Regions from separate parts of the Nitrospira marina genome, predicted to be linked through region 1. Evidence: riboswitches for the same ligand, from Rfam matches in the RefSeq annotation. Region 1 holds a riboswitch; each other region holds the start of a gene.
The links. Region 1 has a riboswitch for cyclic di-GMP ahead of LX98_RS15045 (Flp family type IVb pilin). Riboswitches for the same ligand answer to the same signal wherever they lie in the genome.
Positions count from the first base shown of each region.

Region 1 (4,889 bases):
ATCGACTTCCTTGACTATTTGAGGAAGGGTCAATGTGGTCATCCTCGTCTGCCCCCCCAGATTAGGCATGACCACCCCTTCCATTGTGTTCAGATCTTGAAAGGGGATGTGATCTTCGTACAGCACATCTGCCAAGCCGGATTCCTCCAAGACTAAAAGAGTATCGTGGCGATGTCCGGGCCCTTCAGCCACGACGACAGACGTCGCACCCAGGGAAAGGAACGCCTCGACGGCTCCTCGTACGACCAGGGGATGGGTATTGATATGCGATAACGACTGATGTGGCTCAACCAAATTCGGTTTTAACAAAATGCGTTTTCCCTTGATCTCTGATGTGGTGATTCCCAATTCTTGCAATCCTTGGCGAATGAGGATCGCCAAATCAGCCTCGTATGTTCGTGCTTGACCAATGAAGGTCTGCGCGGTCAAACGTGGACCCATAAGCCAATGAAGAAGGGAGAATCCTGAGACCGCCAAACCCCCTCCAAGCAAACAAGCCTGCAGGAGTTGTCTTCTCGTAAGCCTAAGTTGATCCGTTTGCATGGGAGCGGTGGTCATGGCAGGCAACTTTTTCATTCTTGATGGTGTGCAAACGAAGCGGATTTTTGTGGTAATGATGCTGGGAATAATGAGTTTAGTCCTTGTTCCGCTTTCGCACCGCATAAGAGCAATGCCAATGAGGGAAGGGAATAGGACCCGTATCGCTCTTGACGTTGAAAGCAGTCTGAGACCAATTCCTCGGTATTTGTGGGTTTTAATTTCCAAGCCCCGAGGCCCAGAAGTGTCCAGCCGAGTGAAATGGGAGTTCGGAGGTGTGGAAGCTCATGTGAGAGATACTGGAGGCTTCGTTCAATTGTGTGAAATGGGGTGTCCCCGGCCAACGCCTGTAAGGCAATGGCCGTGCATTCTGGGAGGGGACGCAGTTCCCGGTTGAAGACGGTGGTACTTCCGTAATTCCATCCACCGCTGGGCAATTGACGATTGAGAAGCATCTGTTGCCCGGCTATGGCACGAGGGTGGGTGCCTAACCCCACCTTCTGCAAGGCCAGGACGGCGAGAGCCGTGGGTACGACCCAGCTGTGGGTGTCAGCAATCCATGGCCAGCCCCGGATGGCGGTGTCGTGTCCAATAATTGATGAGACGGGATTAGAAAAATGTCGTCCCGTAAACCCTATCAGATAGTCCACAGCGCGTGATTGCGTTTCTTGATACTGGGAGTCGCCTTCCCAAGCTAAGATGGCGAGAGGTGTTGGCCAAGAGGCTTCTGGGTGTGAGGGAGAAATGGTCACGCGTCCGTCGTTCGCCTGTTGGGAAGCTAAATACGCTCTTCCCCGGTTGCAGCTTTCATGACGGAAGGCATAGGAAGACAGTGCCAAAACAGCCCAAGCGGTTGCATCGGGTCTGGACTTTTCTCCCGAGTGATAGGGAAATCCTCCATTTGGTTGTTGCCCGGATTGGAGAAGTTCAAGGAAATGATGAAATGGGTTTTGATTCATAAAAGGAAAGGTCACCTTCTGAAGCCATTCAGTAAAGATGCGACTTCCCATGTTGTTCGGTTTGAACAGGAAGAACCTTAAAATTCCCAGGCCTTGCGACTTTGCTTTCTCCGCTTGAGGGTTTTCGCGGATTCTCTAGAGAGATCATGACACTCGTCTTTATTCTGGGACCCTTAAACCGATTCTGTCTGCTAGTTGAAGAAACGCTAGTTGGTAAGACGCCAAGCGCTTCCTGATGGTGGAAAGGAGAATTGCAGGTTCATTGAATGTTGTTCGCTGCAAGACGCAGCTTTTTGGCAATGCCTCTCCGGGAATTTTGAAGGTATTATAAAAACTATCCTCCTTGATCAATAAAGTCCGTTAACCCATCCTATTGTGAACCAATTTGAAAGATATTCTTCAAAAATCTTCGGCAAGTTTTTCCTGTGGAGGTCGATAATGAAGCATGAAAACGAAGAGCCACAGAAAACGAAATGGAAAAATTTCTTGGGTCTACGAACATTTAATCATGACCATGAAACATGGGTTCGGTCGGGTGCCCCTTCCCGATAAGGGCGAACACGTCGAAAGGCGTGGGCGCAAAACCACGGGTCAGGGTTGGTCCCTGATAGCCGGGTTGCCGAAGGCACGGAGAGCCAAGGGGCAACGTTTGCGTCAGAATTTTCCGGGCAGTCTGGCGTAACGAAAGTATTTACCTTCGCCCGTTAAGGAGATGCGCTATGGTTAACCAAGCAATGCGTTTCGTGAATGATGAAGAGGGAGCCACTGCTATTGAGTACGGCTTGTTGGCTGCTTTGATTGCCGCAGTGATTGTCACGGCCGTGACGGCTGTAGGGACCACGCTTAGCAATACGTTCAACCAGATTTCTAGTGATGTAGCGTCCAGCTAAGGAAAAGCTTCTTTCCGCAAAGGTATGTTGAAGTGCCGTTCCCGATACAGCGTGTCGGGGCGGCGCTTCGGCGGAATGTGATGAGTGAAGTTCAGATAAAATGATAGAGGAGGCCAGCATCATGCAGACAATACTCCTGAATCCCTATCATCACTGGTTAAAGCATTTTCTTCAGGATGAGGAGGGCGCGACAGCTATTGAATACGGCCTCATGGCCGCACTTATTGGCGCCACGGTGTTAACGGCTCAGGCTGCCTTGGGAAACGCGGTCAATACGATGTATGTGGACGCCATGGGGATCATCAACGGAGCGTTGGGGAGCTAAATTGATACTTGTCATGCCTCCCGTGAGCGAGGTTGATGGGATTTCCATCGGAAAGTTTCTCACTCCCACTCCTCATTGACCTACCTATACACCTTGTCGTCCTCGCTGGGGGCTAACTTATTAAAAAATACTACGCTGCCTGTGAGAGACAGTCAGCAGTGCTCTTGGGGACTGCGTTTTCCCAACATTTAAGTTGTTCAACTCTTTGTAGATCCCTTAACAATGGCTGGTGCGGGATCTGATCGCTTTTGAACTGCCTGTTAGTGTAATTGGGAGACACGGTCTGGTCGCTACCTCAAAACCATTTAGCCTGGGAGAGGCACGGTTTTTATGAAAACACGTCCAAGTCAACGGTTTCCCAGTTTAAGACAATCCGAGCGCGGCTCGACGGCGGTGGAGTTTGCCCTCATTCTACCGATTCTTGCGTCACTTGCATTTGGAGCGATCGATTTTGGGCGCATGTTGTGGTTTAAGGAAGTTTTGGTGAATGCCACCCGTGTGGGAGCGCGCCAGGGGACATTATTTGCTTCGGGCAATGGCCAGGCAGAAATTGAAGCAGCCATCACGGCTTCTCTTGATGCGGGAGGGGTGGATCCATCAGGGCTCTCGGTGGTGGTAAATGGGGTCGGAAGCCCACAGGGACAGCCGTTAAATGTGGTGTCTACCATCCCCTGGAATTATTTTGTCATCGATAAACTCATTCCTGCGATTTCGACTCCTAACCTACAAGCCTCTGTAACCATGATGATGGAATAAGGCGAGGTGGAATGTCTTGTTCAAATCTTCAATGTGACGGAGAAACAAATATGTGGAAAAAACAACGATGGTCCATTGTCTCACCGCTCTTGAATCAACGGGGCATTGCGGCTATTAACGGGGCATTTATGGCGGTCACAATGGGCATCATGGCAGGTGTGACGATTGATGTCGGGCATGCCTTACTCACACAAAATGAATTGCACAATGCCTCGGATGCCGCCGCGCTGGCCGCTGCGAGACAATTGGGTGTGACTTATCTTACCTTGCCCATCGCTGAGCAGCAGGACATGGGGCGGGCACTCACTGGCAATGAACAATCACAAGTAACTGCTCAGGCGACAGCTGCGGCATTCGCCAACAGTGCTTCAGATGTCAGTAACTTGTCTCTTTCGCAGGGAGATGTTGAGTTTGGCATATGGGATTTCAATGCGCAGACGTTCAACCCGACGGTGAACCGGCCGAATGCCATTCGCGCGACTGTCCGACGTGATGGTGCGGCAAATGGTGCGATGCCGACATTTTTTGCAGGTATGCTGGGTGTGAGTACCATGAATATTTCGACCAGTTCGATTGCCGCATTGGGAACTTCAGGAGGACCTGTCCCACCGGGAGTGGCCGATGTGCCGTTTGCAATTTCCACTAACTGGTTCAACGGAGTTGCTAACTGCGATGGGGGTATCCAATTTTCTCCGACTGGGCCGAATGGCTGTGCGGGATGGCACGTTTTTGATCAGAACCCGGCCAATGCGAATACACTCCGTAATACTATTGATGGGTTAAATGATGGAAGTTATCAAAGTCCAGGGATTATACCGGGGCAGACTCAATTTTCCTTTACCGGCGGAGAAGTGGCCTCCGCTTTTCCCAATCTGATCGATCTCTGGGATGCGAAGAAACAATGGAATAGTGATAATGGACGGTATGAATGGGATATCAATCTACCCGTATATCAAGATGGAGGGTCTTGTAGTAATCCCAGTGGTTCTATCACCATCGTGGGGTATGCTAAAGCGGTGGTGACAAACGTCAAGAAAAAGGATATTCAAGCGGAAGTGAAATGTGATGGTTTCTTTGATGGAACGCCAAATCCCAACCAGGCTGGTGGGGGGGCTGGGGCGCTTCAGCCCTTATCGGTATATCCAAGATTAGTGTTGTGATGATCGGTGAATAGAGGGGAGCCTGAGAGGGGCTCTCAGGTACTTGTGTCCCCGTGACCGGAGAAGGCAAGGCCGGCCGACCGAGGTTTTTTGGGTACCCTTCTCCATGCTTTTCAAGAGTCAAACCGTGAGTCTCCGCATGTATGCCACATGCGCATCCTTCCTGAAAAATCATCTGGCGGAAAACTCATTGTCGTTCACTTGTTGGTCACGAGAAAATTACAACGTCAAAGTCTCTATCCTTCCCATCATTCTCGCTTAT
Region 1 covers NZ_JCANTH010000001.1:3,522,032-3,526,920, reverse strand. Annotated here, with positions in the region: gene LX98_RS15055 (DUF362 domain-containing protein) at 1-576, opposite strand, end outside; gene LX98_RS15050 (hypothetical protein) at 573-1,496, opposite strand; cyclic di-GMP riboswitch class I at 2,040-2,120, shown strand; gene LX98_RS15045 (Flp family type IVb pilin) at 2,216-2,386, shown strand; gene LX98_RS15040 (Flp family type IVb pilin) at 2,508-2,711, shown strand; gene LX98_RS15035 (TadE/TadG family type IV pilus assembly protein) at 3,042-3,467, shown strand; gene LX98_RS15030 (TadG family pilus assembly protein) at 3,518-4,627, shown strand.

Region 2 (4,889 bases), 2.4 Mb from region 1:
TCGTCCTTGGGGCGACGACGCCAGCCATTTTCCGCGGCACGAAGGAACTGCTCCTGCCAGTCTCCTACGTCCCTGCCCGTCAGGTCATGCTGCCTGGCGGCTTCCGCCATCGAGGTTTCCCCTTTCAGGATCCGCAAGACAAGGACAGCTCGTCGCTTTGCTGTCCACCGTTCAATTGGTTCTTCCTGGACTATGCATGAATAATCAGGAGTTCATCTTCCGTCAAATGATTCAATTCTTCTTGATTTCGGCAGAGAGCCCCCGCCAGGCACAGGAAACCTTCATCATTGAAGTATTGATTGAACCAACATATTTCGCAGCAGGCGGGTATTTCTCAAAACGCTAAAGACCAGCCGATCCGGTTTTCTTATCTAAACTCCACGTCATTTTCATTTCCAGCATCTTCCCAATTATAGAAAAGAGTTAATATCGTCAAACTTTAACTGGCAGATTCACTCGGTTTTCAATTCACAGAGGGCCCAATGACATCAATATTTTTTCGAATGATAAGGATGTAAATATCAAATGAAAGAATTCAAATTTTTCATAATGTCTATGATCCTTCTATTCGATTACTTTAGTTTATCGTGTTTGCCGTAATACGGTAATGCCCAATGGCATCGCCATCTTCGCTAAAGTTTTTCTTTACTTCTCCGAAATGTCCGGCAGACCGTTTAGAGGTGCGGAAAAAAAGAAGGGAAACAGACATTGATCATTCATAGTTAAAACAATCCTCTTCCCGAAAAGGCACACCTACTGTGAAGTAGGGCCGCAATGCCAGGAGTCAGGTAGTAACGCCTGATTGTCCGGCTACCGAAGGAAGATCTAATCCATAGGGGGAGGAGAAAATGCGGACTTCGGTCCAAACACGACAAGGAGTAGAGTATGATCCGACCAACCACCACCTTGGGTTTTGTAATCGCGCATACGGCACACCTTATGCTTCTCCTCTTCGGCTTGTCTGTTAGCCCCGCGTATTCGGCCTCCTCTGTCCAACTGACCTGGAATGCAAATACCGAATCGGATTTAGCAGGATATAAAATTTACAAACGGACGTTACCTTCTCAAGGTTTTGGACAACCCATATTTTCAGGATTTCCCAATAATCCATCCTCCCCCTCCACAACCGTTTCCGGGCTCAGTGGGGGCACAACCTATGGATTTATTGCAACAGCATTTGATACAGCAGGAAATGAAAGTACCCCGTCCACAGAAGCAACAATTACTCTACCCACAAATACCCCGCCCCCAGATACGACCGCCCCGACGGTCACGCTGACGGCCCCCAGTGCGGGCACCGTTTCCGGTACGGTGACGGTCACCGCCAGCGCCAGCGATAATGTCGGCGTGACCGGCGTCCAATTCCGGCTCCAGGGCGCCAATCTCGGCACCGAAGATACGACCAATCCTTACAGCACCAGCTGGAATACTACCACCGTTCCAAATGGCTCCTATACTCTCACGGCGATCGCCCGCGATGCGGCGGGCAATACAAAAACCGCCGCCTCCGTCACGGTCACCGTGAACAATACCAGCCCACCACCGCCTTCCGGTTCGTCCCTCTTCGTCAATTTTCAACCGTCCAGCTCATCCGTCCCCAGTGGCTATCAAAAAGATGACGGCAGTGTCTACACCAGCAGCCGTGGCTACGGCTGGACCACCTTCGTCAACACCCGCGAGCGGGATGCCCACACCGATCAACGGCTCGACACATTCATTCATTTTGACTCCGGCACCAGTGTGACCTGGAAATACGATCTCCCAAATGGCGACTATCTCGTTTCGCTAGCCAGCGGCGATCCCAGTTATGAGCAAGGCCCACATCATATTACGATCGAAGGCATCACGGCCATTAACAACCAGACGACTGCCAGTAATCAATTCATTACCATCACGAACCATCCCATCACCGTCTCGGATGGGCAATTGAGTCTGCAATTGACTCGGACTTCTTCTACACATACCATCCTGAATTATGTGATGATCACCCCGGCGTCACCCGATACCACGCCCCCGACGGTCACGTTGACGGCCCCCAATGCGGGCACCGTCTCCGGCACGGTGACGGTCACCGCCAGCGCCAGCGATAATGTCGGCGTGACCGGCGTCCAATTCCGGCTCCAGGGCGCCAACCTAGGCGCCGAAGATACGACCAATCCCTATAGCACCAGCTGGAATACCACCACCGTGCCGAATGGCTCCTATACTCTCACGGCGATCGCCCGCGATGCGGCGGGCAATACAAAAACCGCCGCCTCCGTCACGGTCACGGTGAGCAATACCAGCACACCGCCCGCAGATACGACCGCCCCGACGGTCACGTTGACGGCCCCCAGTGCGGGCACCGTCTCCGGCACGGTGACGGTCACCGCCAGCGCCAGCGATAATGTCGGCGTGACCGGCGTCCAATTCCGGCTCCAGGGCGCCAATCTTGGTGCTGAAGATATGACCAATCCTTACAGCACCAGCTGGGATACTACCACCGTCCGAGATGGCTCCTACGCTCTCACGGCGATCGCCCGCGATGCCGCGGGCAATACGAAAACCGCCGCCTCCGTCACGGTCATCGTGAGCAATACCAGCACACCACCCTCACCCCAACATCACGATCTGAATGGGGACGGTAAGGCCGACCTGGTCTGGCGGAATACAAAAACCGGGCACGTGGCTGGGTGGCTGCTCAATGGCACAAGCGTTGCCGACTCGGGCTTTCTGGGCCAGTTAACTATGGAATGGGCCCTGAAGGGAGTGGGGGATCTAAATGGAGACGGCAAAGCGGATGTCGTCTGGCATAATAGCACGAGCGGCGCGGTGGCAGTGTGGTTGATGGACGGCGTGAACATAGCCTCCACAGGCTTTCCCGGCTCCGCATCGACGGATTGGGACATTCACGGAGTCGGGGATCTAAACGGTGACGGCAAGGCAGACCTTATTTGGCGCCACACGAATGGCAGCACCGCGGTATGGTTGATGAATGGGACGGCGCCTCCCTCCTCCACCGGCTCACTGGGCGGTGTGGCCTTAACCTGGCAGATCGCGGGAGTGGGGGATGTGAATGCGGATGACCACGCGGATATCATCTGGCGCAATGAAACGAGCGGGGCGGTGGCCGTGTGGTTGATGGACGGAGTGAGCATAGCCTCCACAGGCTTTCCCGGCACCGCGTCGACGCTTTGGAACATTCACGGAGTCGGGGATCTAAACGGTGACGGCAAAACAGATCTTATTTGGCGGCACACAAATGGCAGCACCGCCGTATGGTTGATGAATGGAACGGCACCTCCCTCCTCCACCGGCTCACTGAGCGGTGTAGCCTTAACGTGGCAGATTGTGCAAGTAAACGATGTAAATGCGGACGGGCAGGCGGATATCATCTGGCGCAATAAAACGAGCGGCGCGGTGGCCGTGTGGTTGATGGACGGCCTGACCAGGAGTTCCGTAGGCTTTTACGGTGCTGCTTCCCCTGACTGGGAAATTCGGTAGACACGGAGGTTAAAAACACAAGAAGGCCGAACTGGGATGGTCTCATGGGCCATCCCGCCAGGCTGTTAGTAGAAAGCCCCTGCCGGGAATAATCATTCGTGCCGCTCCCTCGCGCAGAACACGAATACCCAACATACCCCTTGGTCCTAATATAGCTTCCAATGATACGCAAAAACACATTCGACAACTAGTCCGGCATTGGCCTTACCGCCATCATAGTTTGATGGGAGGTGGCTCCCAGAATTCCTCGGAAGGTCTCGGCACAATCGACTACACTTTGTTTGTGAACTAAATAGCGTATAGATTAATTTTGACAGACAAAGTTAAGGTTTTATCAGGATACCACACCATTTCCTCATAGCCACAGAGTATCCTACAGAAGGCGTGGCACTTCGAACTTGAACCCACCTCTTTCTTGCTGCCAGATGGTTTCCGAGGCTATTCTAAATTGGGCACTAGTTGGACTGTTTTGTTTTGACCTGTAAAATGATTTCAAAAGTTTTTCTTGAGATGAAATATTGAGTGTTTAGCGATTTTGCGATTTCATCTTTTGATATAGAAATCCAACGACTTCACATTGTTTTCTCCATCCCGGGCGACCTATCATTATATTGGTTCGTCCAGGGTACAGAAGTTTCGTTGGACATATGGCAAATTTATGGCAAGTACGATATCAATCAGTCAAGCGTGCAACAAAAATGAGGCCAATGGCAGGCCATTAAACCTGGGAAAAATTTTGACGAGGGAAAGTCCCCTGTCGATGCGCCCTTCAATTCACGAACAGGAGGTCAATCAAACAGTATGGCTAAACTGATCGAGCAACCCACAAGAATTAAACCTGCAGGGAATAAACCCAAACTCATCGATGAATTTATCGGACGGGTCAATAGCGGCACAGACCAGATCAGCATTGCGCGAATGCAAAGTCCTTCCGGATGGGAAGAGCCCGGCCAGACACCGGAATTCGATGAATATACGCTCGTCCTGTCCGGTCAATTACGGGTGGAAACCAAAGAAGGGGTGATTGAGGTGAATGCCGGTCAGGCGGTCATCGCCTATCGCAATGAATGGGTCCGATACAGCACCCCTGGCCCTGAGGGAGCTGAGTATATCGCGGTGTGTACCCAGGCCTTTTCCCCGGAGACCGTGCATCGCGATCCCTCGTGAATCTTTGCCGATTCACACCGGCTCGGTTTCATTAAGTCGACGCATCAGAAGGAGTTGGACTGGATAATCCCAAATCCAATAATGCAAGAGCAAAAGGGGACGCGTTACTCCATAATGTGGATTGGGAAGTGCCACCACTCGCCATGTGCAGAAGGGACAGTTTGGTGAATAAGGGATTGATCGAAAACTCACCCCCTCTGAAACAACACAAGCCCTAGACACAAAATGGAAATGTCGAG
Region 2 covers NZ_JCANTH010000001.1:1,086,519-1,091,407, reverse strand. Annotated here, with positions in the region: gene LX98_RS04530 (hypothetical protein) at 197-346, shown strand; cyclic di-GMP riboswitch class I at 737-818, shown strand; gene LX98_RS04525 (Ig-like domain-containing protein) at 886-3,483, shown strand; gene LX98_RS04520 (cupin domain-containing protein) at 4,285-4,650, shown strand.
Region 2: another riboswitch for cyclic di-GMP. It lies ahead of LX98_RS04525 (Ig-like domain-containing protein); the one in region 1 lies ahead of LX98_RS15045 (Flp family type IVb pilin).

Region 3 (4,889 bases), 140 kb from region 1:
TTCCGGAAGGGCCATTCATGATCTCGGGTTAGCTCAACCTCTGTTGCAAGATTTAGGATGGATATTTGAAGCTGGCGTGAGTTTCCCAACTCGGAATGATGTCAACGGGGACGAGAAGGCAGACCTCGTCTGGCGCAACACAAGTACGTGGGCTGTTGCGATTTGGTTGATGAACGGTTCTACGATTGCTTCCTCCGGTTCATTGGGCGTGGTGTCGTCGAAGTGGCAGGTTGCCGGTACTGGAGATGTCAATGAGGATGGGAAAGCAGATGTTATCTGGCGTCGCAGCGATACAGGAACGGTAGCGGTGTGGCTGATGAATGGTCTCACTGTCACGTCGGTGGGTTTTCCGGGTAGTGTCTCTATGGATTGGCAAATCGCGAGTGTGGGTGATGTCAACGGCGACGGGATGGCGGACCTCGTTTGGCGAAACACGAGTAGTGGGGAAGTGACGATTTGGTTAATGAGCGGCTCCACGATTGCCTCTTCCGGTCACTTGGGTGCGGTGCCGTTGGAGTGGCAAATAGCGGGAACGGGAGATATGAACGCCGATGGAAAAGCGGATCTTATATGGCGGAATACCCTTACCGGCGTAGTGGAAGTGTGGCTAATGCAAGGGCTCACGGTCCTGTCAATAGGTTTCACCGGAGGGGTCTCCACGGATTGGCAGATTGCAGGGGTGGGGGATGTGAATGATGATGGGATGGGGGACTTGGTTTGGCGTAAAACGAGTAACGGGGAAGTTGCAATTTGGTTGATGAATGGGGTGACTCTCAGTTCGCCGGGGTTTTTTGGCGAGGTGCCTCAGGGGTGGGAGATTGCCAGCACCAGTGATGTCAATGGGGATGGGCGCGCAGATATAATTTGGCGTAACAGGCAGACGGGTACGGTGGCGGTGTGGATGATGAATGGGCTCACTGTCATGTCGATTGGCTTTCCGGGCAGTACCTCAATCAATTGGGAAATCCAACATTAGGCAAGGTTTAAAAAGAAATCTACAACCTTGTGTTCTACCCAACATTCAGGAATGTGTCTAAATGGTTGTCTTCTAATGCAAGCGAGGTGAAGTGCGAAACGCATGTGAGCGCATTTGCCGGGCGTCTAAGAGATGGTTGGGGATTAAGAGCACCGGTCGTTGTCTTAGTTGTCACGCTGATGCTGGAATTTCCTTTTTTTTCTAATGGGAAGTTATTGTGCACCGCTTTTAAGAGGTGAAATAAATTCGAGCAGTTTGAAATTAGTCCAATTAGGAAGGCATGATCTGGTGATGACAAACCTTTTCCCTTATATGTGAGCATGGATATGCTGACGGCCAATATGAAATGGTGGTGGGCAGCTATGCTTGCGGGCAGCATCTTGCTTGCGGTACCTGGGCATTCCGAGATTGGGGCCATCATAGGCGATGTGGTTGGGCATTTTTTTTCTGCCCTGATCTTAGCCATCGTGCCGATTCTGGGGTATCGTCTGTTTTATGAACGGATTGGTGAAAAAGAAATCACATATATCTTTGGTGCCGCCTGGATCTATCTTGTGTTTTCGCAATTGGTTGGATGGTAAGAACCTACCTTACATAGCACTGAGTTTAGTTATTCACCAGGTTTTAAAGCATTATCTGCATTCCCCCTCAACAAAAAAAAGAGGAATACAGGGCGTTTGAAACTCACCGATGCGGTAGATTGCGAGTCCCCTCCGGTTAAATACTTGATGGCACTTCTGATCACAATGATGCGTTAGCAGTGATCCCCTGCCCTCTCTTTGAGAGCGTTTATCTCGCCCGCAAACTTGATTTTGATTAAATCACGGGGGAGAACATAAACAGACCTGTTGATTTTAGTCATCGTAACGCACGTGTTGGCCTCCTGAGCAGAGAAATTGGGTTACTTTACGGATTCCTTAGGGACCGACTCATGTGAGGTCGATTTTCCTGACAAGGCGGCTTTGAGAAATTGCCCAGGTTTCCTGTGCTTCAGGTGAAGGTTCATCAGATTAGAGGTTCGTTAATACATTGCGTCTGTTTAAGCAAAAGATTGATTCATGATCCATGGGATCCATTTTTCTACAATTATCTTTGTTTTAATGTAAATAAGGTTTGGCAGTCTTCCTGGATTCTTGAGAAATTGGAATTTCTCTTTCCCACGATTCAAGGATCTGACAAAGATTCCGATGAAGCATCCAGACCTAAAAACGGTTGTATCCTGAAAAAAACAAACCATCTGAAAGGGTGGGACGCAAAGCTATGGGCCTACGTCTCGGATTTTGAGATAGGGTTGCCAGGTTGCCAGGCAAGCCACAGAGTCTCCTTGATTATGAGCGGAGTGGCTTCGCTCGGCATGACTCACATGCATAAAGGAGATCTCGTATGTCACACGATCAAGGTTTCTCTCAAATTACCTACCCCCATACCCATTCCTTTCGATCCGTATTTAGGTCATTATGGACCATTGTTCTTTTTCTCTGTCTTTTTTCCTCCAATGCACTGGCGGGAGAAGTCACCCTAGCCTGGAATCCTCCTTCCGCAGAATATGGTGGATTCATTGTCGCCTACGGGACTTCAAGCGGCACTTATTCGGAGACTCAAGATGTCGGAGCTCAGGCCATTTATACGGTGACAAGCCTGACTCCCGGTCAAACCTATTATTTTGCGGTAAAAGCTTACGACCGGGCTCGTAAAATTGAAAGCCCGTTTTCAAATCAGGTGAGTGTTACCTTGCCTATCGTTAATGCGCGTCCTGCTCCTCCAAAGGATGTAAAGGTTTATTGAGATTCGTTTTCTGGGAAAAATAGTTACAAATAGATTGTATTTGGATGGGTTGCATCAACGGAAATGTCGTAAGCCGTTTTCACCCGGGATTTATGAAGCGGGCTCCGTGATAATGAAGTCTCCCTACCTCTAAGGACATTTGCAGAACGAGGATGTTCTGCAAATGTCCTGTTTATAAAGAATTCTTCTCCGGCGTTCGTTAAATAATGGATATGAGGACAGGGTCGATGACCTGAAGTCTCATTTCTCAAGTCCCACTCCGTCGAGATTTTAGTAACTGACCTCAAGAAATTTACATGAAGTCCTGTATTATCCCTGTACCTAACACTGAAGTCTTCCGGTAGAGTTTTATTTGTTTTCCCCACCTTGATCGACTTTATCTTGTAATTTTGGTATTCATCCCCATCTAGAAAAACAGTTTACGAAAAAAACCTTATACTTCACTTATACTGAAGCCAGAAGGACTGTTTCTTGTGCGGGTTCCTATGGTAGGGTCCATCCCTCATCAGGGAACTCATCTTGCAATTGACTTAACAGACTGATGAGGGCACCATATCTAAGAGTTGGTCATGCCCAAAACTATAGAGTATTCTTCTGACTCCACCCCCCCGCACTTCCATCGAATTGAAAATAATAAGGTAGATGTAATGATTAATTTCGTATGGCGAAAAATAAGAGCGGTGCGTCTTTCCCCATTTGCCACAATGCGTGAGCGGAAACGGCCATTTGCTGTTATTCTGAGTGTTCTCGTTGTCTGTGAGGTATTTTCCCCGGTCGGGGGACAGGCTCAATCTTTTTCTGATATGGGACTATTTTATTTTACCGGGTCTCATCGGCCTATTCAGAATCGGGGGGGGCTTTTTCGTGAATATATGACGGGAAATGGTTTAGGGGATGGTATCAAAGCCGGTCCGGTCCTACTCCGCCCGTTTGTAGGCGTATCGGAAGTGTATACCGACAATGTGTTTAAGAGAGACACAAATACGAAAAGTGACTTTCTTACGACCATCGCGCCTGGAATTCAGGCGTTCATGCCGTTTGGCGGAGGTAAGCATTCTGTCCTTCTTGACTATCGTGCTGCCCAATTTCTCTACGCAAAATTTACTGAAAATAATGCCCTGGCCCAAGATGCTCTTGGCCACGTCAGCTTGAATTATCCTGGTGGTCTAGCAATAGATTTGCAGGGAGGCCATTTAGAAGGGTTTGACCCAAGAGGATCGGAAGTGGATACCCAACAAAGGGATATTACCAAATGGAATATGAATCAGTTTTTAGGCCAGATTGAATTTACGGGACAAAAGGCTGGTATTCGTCTTCGCACGAATTTTGACGATTTAAATTACACCAACAATGGGCAGGCTGCCCCGCGTGACCGGAGCCGGGCTGGTGCCAATCTGAGTGTGTTTGTAAGGGTAACTCCCTCAACCCGGGCTCTTCTTGGCGTTCGAGTAGTGAACAATGATTATAATACTAATAAGCAGCAGAATAGTTTCGGTTACGGGGCGTTTACAGGCTTCAGCATGGCACCTACCCGCCAGTTTTCCGGAGAATTCAATATTGGGTACCAGGTTTTAAATTTTGACCACGCGCCTATTTCTGAAGAATCAACTCGTGGTCAAAACCTCCTTGCAAAGGGCTTAAGCCTAGGATCGGAGCAGCAGACTTTCTGGTACATGCGAGGAAATTTGGCCTGGAACCCCACGTCCCGGTTGAGTTTTAATATCCGTCCCTTTTCGAATATTAATCAGTCAGCGGTTCAGGGTACCTCCACCTTTAAACGAATAGGCGTTGACGTTTATGGGAGACAGTCGTTTACGGAACGTCTGGCCCTCAGAGGAAATTTTTACTATGCCAACGATAACTTTAATACGAATAGAACTGATGATCAATTTCGATTCCGAATTGGACCGGAATACCGTACGGTCAAATGGCTGGGTTTTCGCTTAGATTATATTTTCGAGAAGAGAAGCTCAAACATAAATAATTTTGAATTCAACAGTAATACGATCATGCTTTCGATCCAAGGAATAATCTAGTAAGACGGAATGCACTTTTGATTGATTCATTTATTTCTCTCGAGATTGTTTTCTTGACCTTCGCCATTTTTGGGACTAACATTTTTGTGAGT
Region 3 covers NZ_JCANTH010000001.1:3,386,503-3,391,391, reverse strand. Annotated here, with positions in the region: gene LX98_RS14460 (FG-GAP-like repeat-containing protein) at 1-976, shown strand, start outside; gene LX98_RS14455 (hypothetical protein) at 1,303-1,557, shown strand; cyclic di-GMP riboswitch class I at 2,194-2,283, shown strand; gene LX98_RS14450 (fibronectin type III domain-containing protein) at 2,360-2,761, shown strand; gene LX98_RS14445 (outer membrane beta-barrel protein) at 3,409-4,797, shown strand.
Region 3: another riboswitch for cyclic di-GMP. It lies ahead of LX98_RS14450 (fibronectin type III domain-containing protein); the one in region 1 lies ahead of LX98_RS15045 (Flp family type IVb pilin).

Region 4 (4,889 bases), 1.7 Mb from region 1:
AGCCGCTGAAGACCGGCCAACCGACTATCAATCAGATCCATTCTCTCAGGATCATATTCAATTCGAGTCCTATAATCCCGAAGGTTATCGGTCACTTCCCGCAACGACATGTTCGCTGTTTCCAACAACGGAACCCACGACTCACCGTGCGCATCAATTTTTGCAAGCTCTTGTATCCACTCAGTCACCTCACCCAGACGATCCAGAACCGATCGTTCGCCTTCATGTAATGCCGTAAAGGCTTGATTCGATAATTCTCCTAATCGACCGCTATGTTTCAACCGATGATATTCCTGACTGAGAGTCTCCTCTTCTCCGGACTGCAACTGCATCTTGACCAGCTCGTCATATTGATATTGAAGAATATCTTGCCTATTGGCTTGATCCCGTAACCTGACCACATATTCATCCAAAGCCGCCTTTTTCTCGACCCATTCTCGGTGCATCACCTGATAGGATCCGACGACATCCTCAAGATTCCCAAACGCATCCAGCAATTTGAGCTGGGTTTTAGGGGAGAGCAATGATTGCTGATCATGTTGGCCATGGATATCTACCAATTGAGGGCCGATGTCTTGAATCGTTTGAAGAGGGGCAAGTTGCCCATTTAAGAAATTGCGATTCCTTCCCGACCGCGATAACATCCGACGAACAATAATGTCCTGTTGATCGGGTAGGAGGTATCCGTCCCCTTGCAATCTGCTCGAAAGAGGATGAGTCGGTGGGATGACGAAACAGGCTTCCAGCAGAGCTTCATCGGCACCAAACCGAATATGCTCGGCGGAGGCTCGTCCCCCGGTGATTAACACCAGAGCATCAATGAGAAGAGATTTTCCAGCTCCGGTCTCCCCCGTTAAGACGAGAAACCCAGGGGGAAATTCCAAATGGAGTTGATCGATGAGGGCAAAGTTGGAGATACGCAGCTCGGTCAGCATAACACCGAGTCATCGGTCTCGCTGATCAGGCAGGAGACGTGGATTGAGCCAGGAGCGAGTCAATAACTTGTTTGAATTGTTGCTTTGGTCTTGCACCAACAATTTTTTCGACAACTTGGCCACCCTTGAAGAAGAGAATACTTGGGATACTCATGATTTGATATTTGCCCGCAACTTCTGGAGCATCATCGGTGTTGAGCTTCATCACTTTAAGTTTGCCCTGATATTCCTGTGCAAGCTCATCGACGATTGGGGCCACCATTTGACAGGGTCCACACCAAACCGCCCAGAAATCCACCATCACCACCTCTGAAGATTTCAGTACTTCCCCATCCCAATTCGCTGCATCGGCTTTGGCCACTAAATCAGACACTGACTGCCTCCTTGGATAAATACGACAAAATGTCCAGACTGTCTAGGCATCCTAAAACCGCTCTTATCGGACTGTCAACTCACTCAAATACGATTAACCTATCTCCAGAGTGGCATCCTGTGTGATCTGATTGATCTCTTCACTCACAGGCAAGGCAGGGATAGAATTCACCACTGCCATTCATCCGGGGTTCCGGTCCACCATGAATCAGGCTTCAATTCACGCCAACGGGTTTGTTGTGCCCACAATTCATCCGTCCGTTTCCGACTCAACCGATTAGCCATCGCTGCTGTCACATCAAATTGTTGCCGAATGCCTTCATGAATGAGTTCTTGCGCCATACGTGGCATGACATTTGGCGGATCAATGAGATCGAGAATATCCCGTGCGGTCAAATTCAGCGCTAATTGCTCCACTTTCACATAATCCTCCTGCTTTGCCAATGATCCTAAATAGCCATCAATTGCCTCATAGACATAGGCCAAATACACGTATGCTTCAACCGAGGGATTGCGGTCAATATTTTCCTGGCAAGCCTCTACTGCTCGACGGTAATCTCCGGCCATCAAATACACTTTAGCGTGCGCAAGAGATTGCATAGGTAGGATAGGCGTCTGATCTGACTGAGCCCAACCATTTGAAAGCGGTAATGTCCCAAGAAGAATTACTCCCACTCCGAGACACATCATCATTTCCCTTACTCTTTCGCTCACCGACGAAATGCTCATGTTCTCCTCCATCACTAAAATCGCGCAACAGACATCATTCTCGATAGACCTCTGTTCGTTCTGCATATTTTTCGTTGATTCACTGAACCCATTTTTAAGATTGTCAGATTTTTGATCAGTACGAGAATCTCGAAATCGCCCTATTTCCAATCACTATTGCATGAAATAGGGCTGGCCTATTCTTTGATGTCCCGAAACCACGACACAATGCTGGATAAAGGCCACTTGTTATTTAGGAAAACACAAAAAGTCTAACACCAGACTCCTCCCTACAACGCAAGACTCCCATAAACACATTCCATTGAACAATCTAAACCGTCAATGGCATGTACTTTGCGAAAGGCCGTGACCAAGAAGCATTTTTTTAAACCTGACTTCTCAATATCTAAACAAAAACAATGAGTAAAAACTCTAAACCCATCAAGATTTAAAGGGATAAAATGAAACGAAACCAAACACTGTTGTCTTGTATCCTCATCATCTGTATAGAAACCTTCTCCATATGCTTACTCCCAGTCTCACCAACTCCTGTAAATTCGGCCGATATTGCATCCGTTCTTTCGTCTCCTTCGTCTGTATCAACTTTGCCTCTAGAAATAATTTATTCGCAGGAATCTAGCCACAGCGACGACACTTTAGCCGCCCTCACTATCTATCTGGAAGCCGGTGGTGAAAGTTTTGCTGGAAAGTTAGCCGTCGCGGCCGTCATTCGGAACCGAATGGCTCTCAAATACCACAGCGATGGCACGGTCAAGGGCACAGTTCTTCGGGCAAAACAGTTTGAACCATGGATGGGACGTAATCCAGAAGAAGTGGAATTTGATCAAACAAATCGAATCATGCAGGATAGTTTATTAGCCTGGAAGGTTGTACAAGACGGGCGCAAAGTGGTGGATGGGGCTGTACTATTTTATAATCCTCAACTGGTCAAAACTCCCCGGTGGGCTCAGGTCAACCGTAAAGTGGCACAAATTGGGGGACACGAATTTTTTAATAAGCACACAATTTAATTTAGTTTAATTAGTCACGGCCAACGGGTGTTTTTCGCAAATTCCTGGGTCGAGGCGCACTGGGTCCCCCATCCTCAATACGTTTCAACTCTATGCGTAGATGCCGAATGGCACCGGAATGCACCCGGCAGACGCCAGATTCGGTCAGACCCATTTGCCGACCAATTTCTTTCATCGTCAATCCCGCATGATAATACGATTGAAGTACCTCTTGCTGGCGTGCCGATAATGTCTGCAGCGCCGCTGACAGTGCCGCTTTCATTTCTGCATCCGCACAGGCCACAAAAGGGTCCAGATGGTTAACGTCCGGCAAAACATCACGAAGGGTGCACTCATCTTCTCCCTGCCCAACCGGCTCATCCAGACTAATTAAGCGAGGATCACACCCGCCCACTCCTTCTATTTCCTCAATGGGTACGCCCAACACCGTGGCCAATTCCTGTGTAGTCGGTGGCACCCCATTTTTCTGAAGATGCTCTTCAACTATTTGTCGCACCTGATCTCGGCGAGATCGAACAGAGCGAGGCACCCAATCCATCGACCGAATTTCATCCAACATCATGCCACGAATACGATATTCGGCAAATGTGCGAAATTTAATATCGCGTGTTGGATCATAGCGCTTCAAGGCTGATAACAGCCCCATAGCCCCTGCGCTGGTCAAATCCTCGACATCCAGGGAAAAGGGATTCCTGAATGCCATAATTCCAGCCATCCGACGAATGATCGGGAGAAACTCTAATAAAACCCGGGCAACATGTTCCTGATCGAGCTGGACCTGTGCTTCCGTATGTTCTGCTTTTTTTGGACTAACCGAAGCGAGGTGAGACGAGTCGAGTTCTGTAATACCAACTACTGTCTCTGTGAAAGATTGTGCGTTTTCGTCCATATTTTGGCCTTTCCAGGGTGACCAAAAAAAGCGCCCAATTCCAGGGAATGGGCGCATGAACGAACGCATGGATCTACCAACACAGTTCGGTAACCAGACGAACCCTGAAACAACAACGTTCTCAGGGTTTCTTGGCTTTGCGCCCTACCCTCACGGATAGTTTGCCCTTGTCACCTGTTGAATTCGTTATTCGATAATTACAACCTCATGTAAGCGGTGGGTTTTTGAAGTTTTCCGAATAACTGTCTGCCTTGGATCTTCGGAATCTCCCCTACTCTTCGACTCTATCTCCATGGAAATGTTATCGGATCCGAGTCAGGGGGAATTAAGAAAATCCCTTGCGTGTTTATGAGAAAACTTGACAAATTCATACATTGCACAGCATCAAAAACCAATACGAATGGTGATCAGGAACGGATGGTCAAAATCTCAATCACACATTCCTTCCAGTGCTCTTCATGACAATCGTGGATCCCTCATTTTAGCCTTAAAAAAAGATTAATTCCGATGATCGAAAACATGACTGTGGCAATCCAACTGCCAATGATCGGCAACACCGCTCCATTTCGTCCTAAAACTATGCCTACCGAATGCGCAGCCCAGAAAAAAAACCCTATTGCCAGGGTTTGCCCAAGCCCTTTAGCTATTCCAACCTCACGCACACCACTTCCGCGGAGACTCACCGAGATCCCTAACAATATCATCACCAGAGGAACAAGGGAGTACGCAATTCGAGACCAATAATCAGTTAAAAAACGATGAGGACTATGACCATCTTCTATTAACCCTTGAATATAGTCATGCAATTGATACAAGGACATATGCTCTGGGGACTGAGCTAGCCAATTCTGAAAATCATCAGGCGTGAGAGAGAGAGACAACGTCTGCCGTGTCATACCATTCACTTGCATGCGTTCTTCATCCTGAAATGTTCGCTCAATCGCATGCTCTATT
Region 4 covers NZ_JCANTH010000001.1:1,805,577-1,810,465, reverse strand. Annotated here, with positions in the region: gene recN (DNA repair protein RecN) at 1-935, opposite strand, end outside; gene trxA (thioredoxin) at 961-1,308, opposite strand; gene LX98_RS07395 (hypothetical protein) at 1,476-2,036, opposite strand; gene LX98_RS07390 (cell wall hydrolase) at 2,477-3,046, shown strand; gene LX98_RS07385 (FliA/WhiG family RNA polymerase sigma factor) at 3,057-3,935, opposite strand; cyclic di-GMP riboswitch class I at 4,021-4,111, opposite strand; gene lptG (LPS export ABC transporter permease LptG) at 4,412-4,889, opposite strand, start outside.
Region 4: another riboswitch for cyclic di-GMP. It lies ahead of LX98_RS07385 (FliA/WhiG family RNA polymerase sigma factor); the one in region 1 lies ahead of LX98_RS15045 (Flp family type IVb pilin).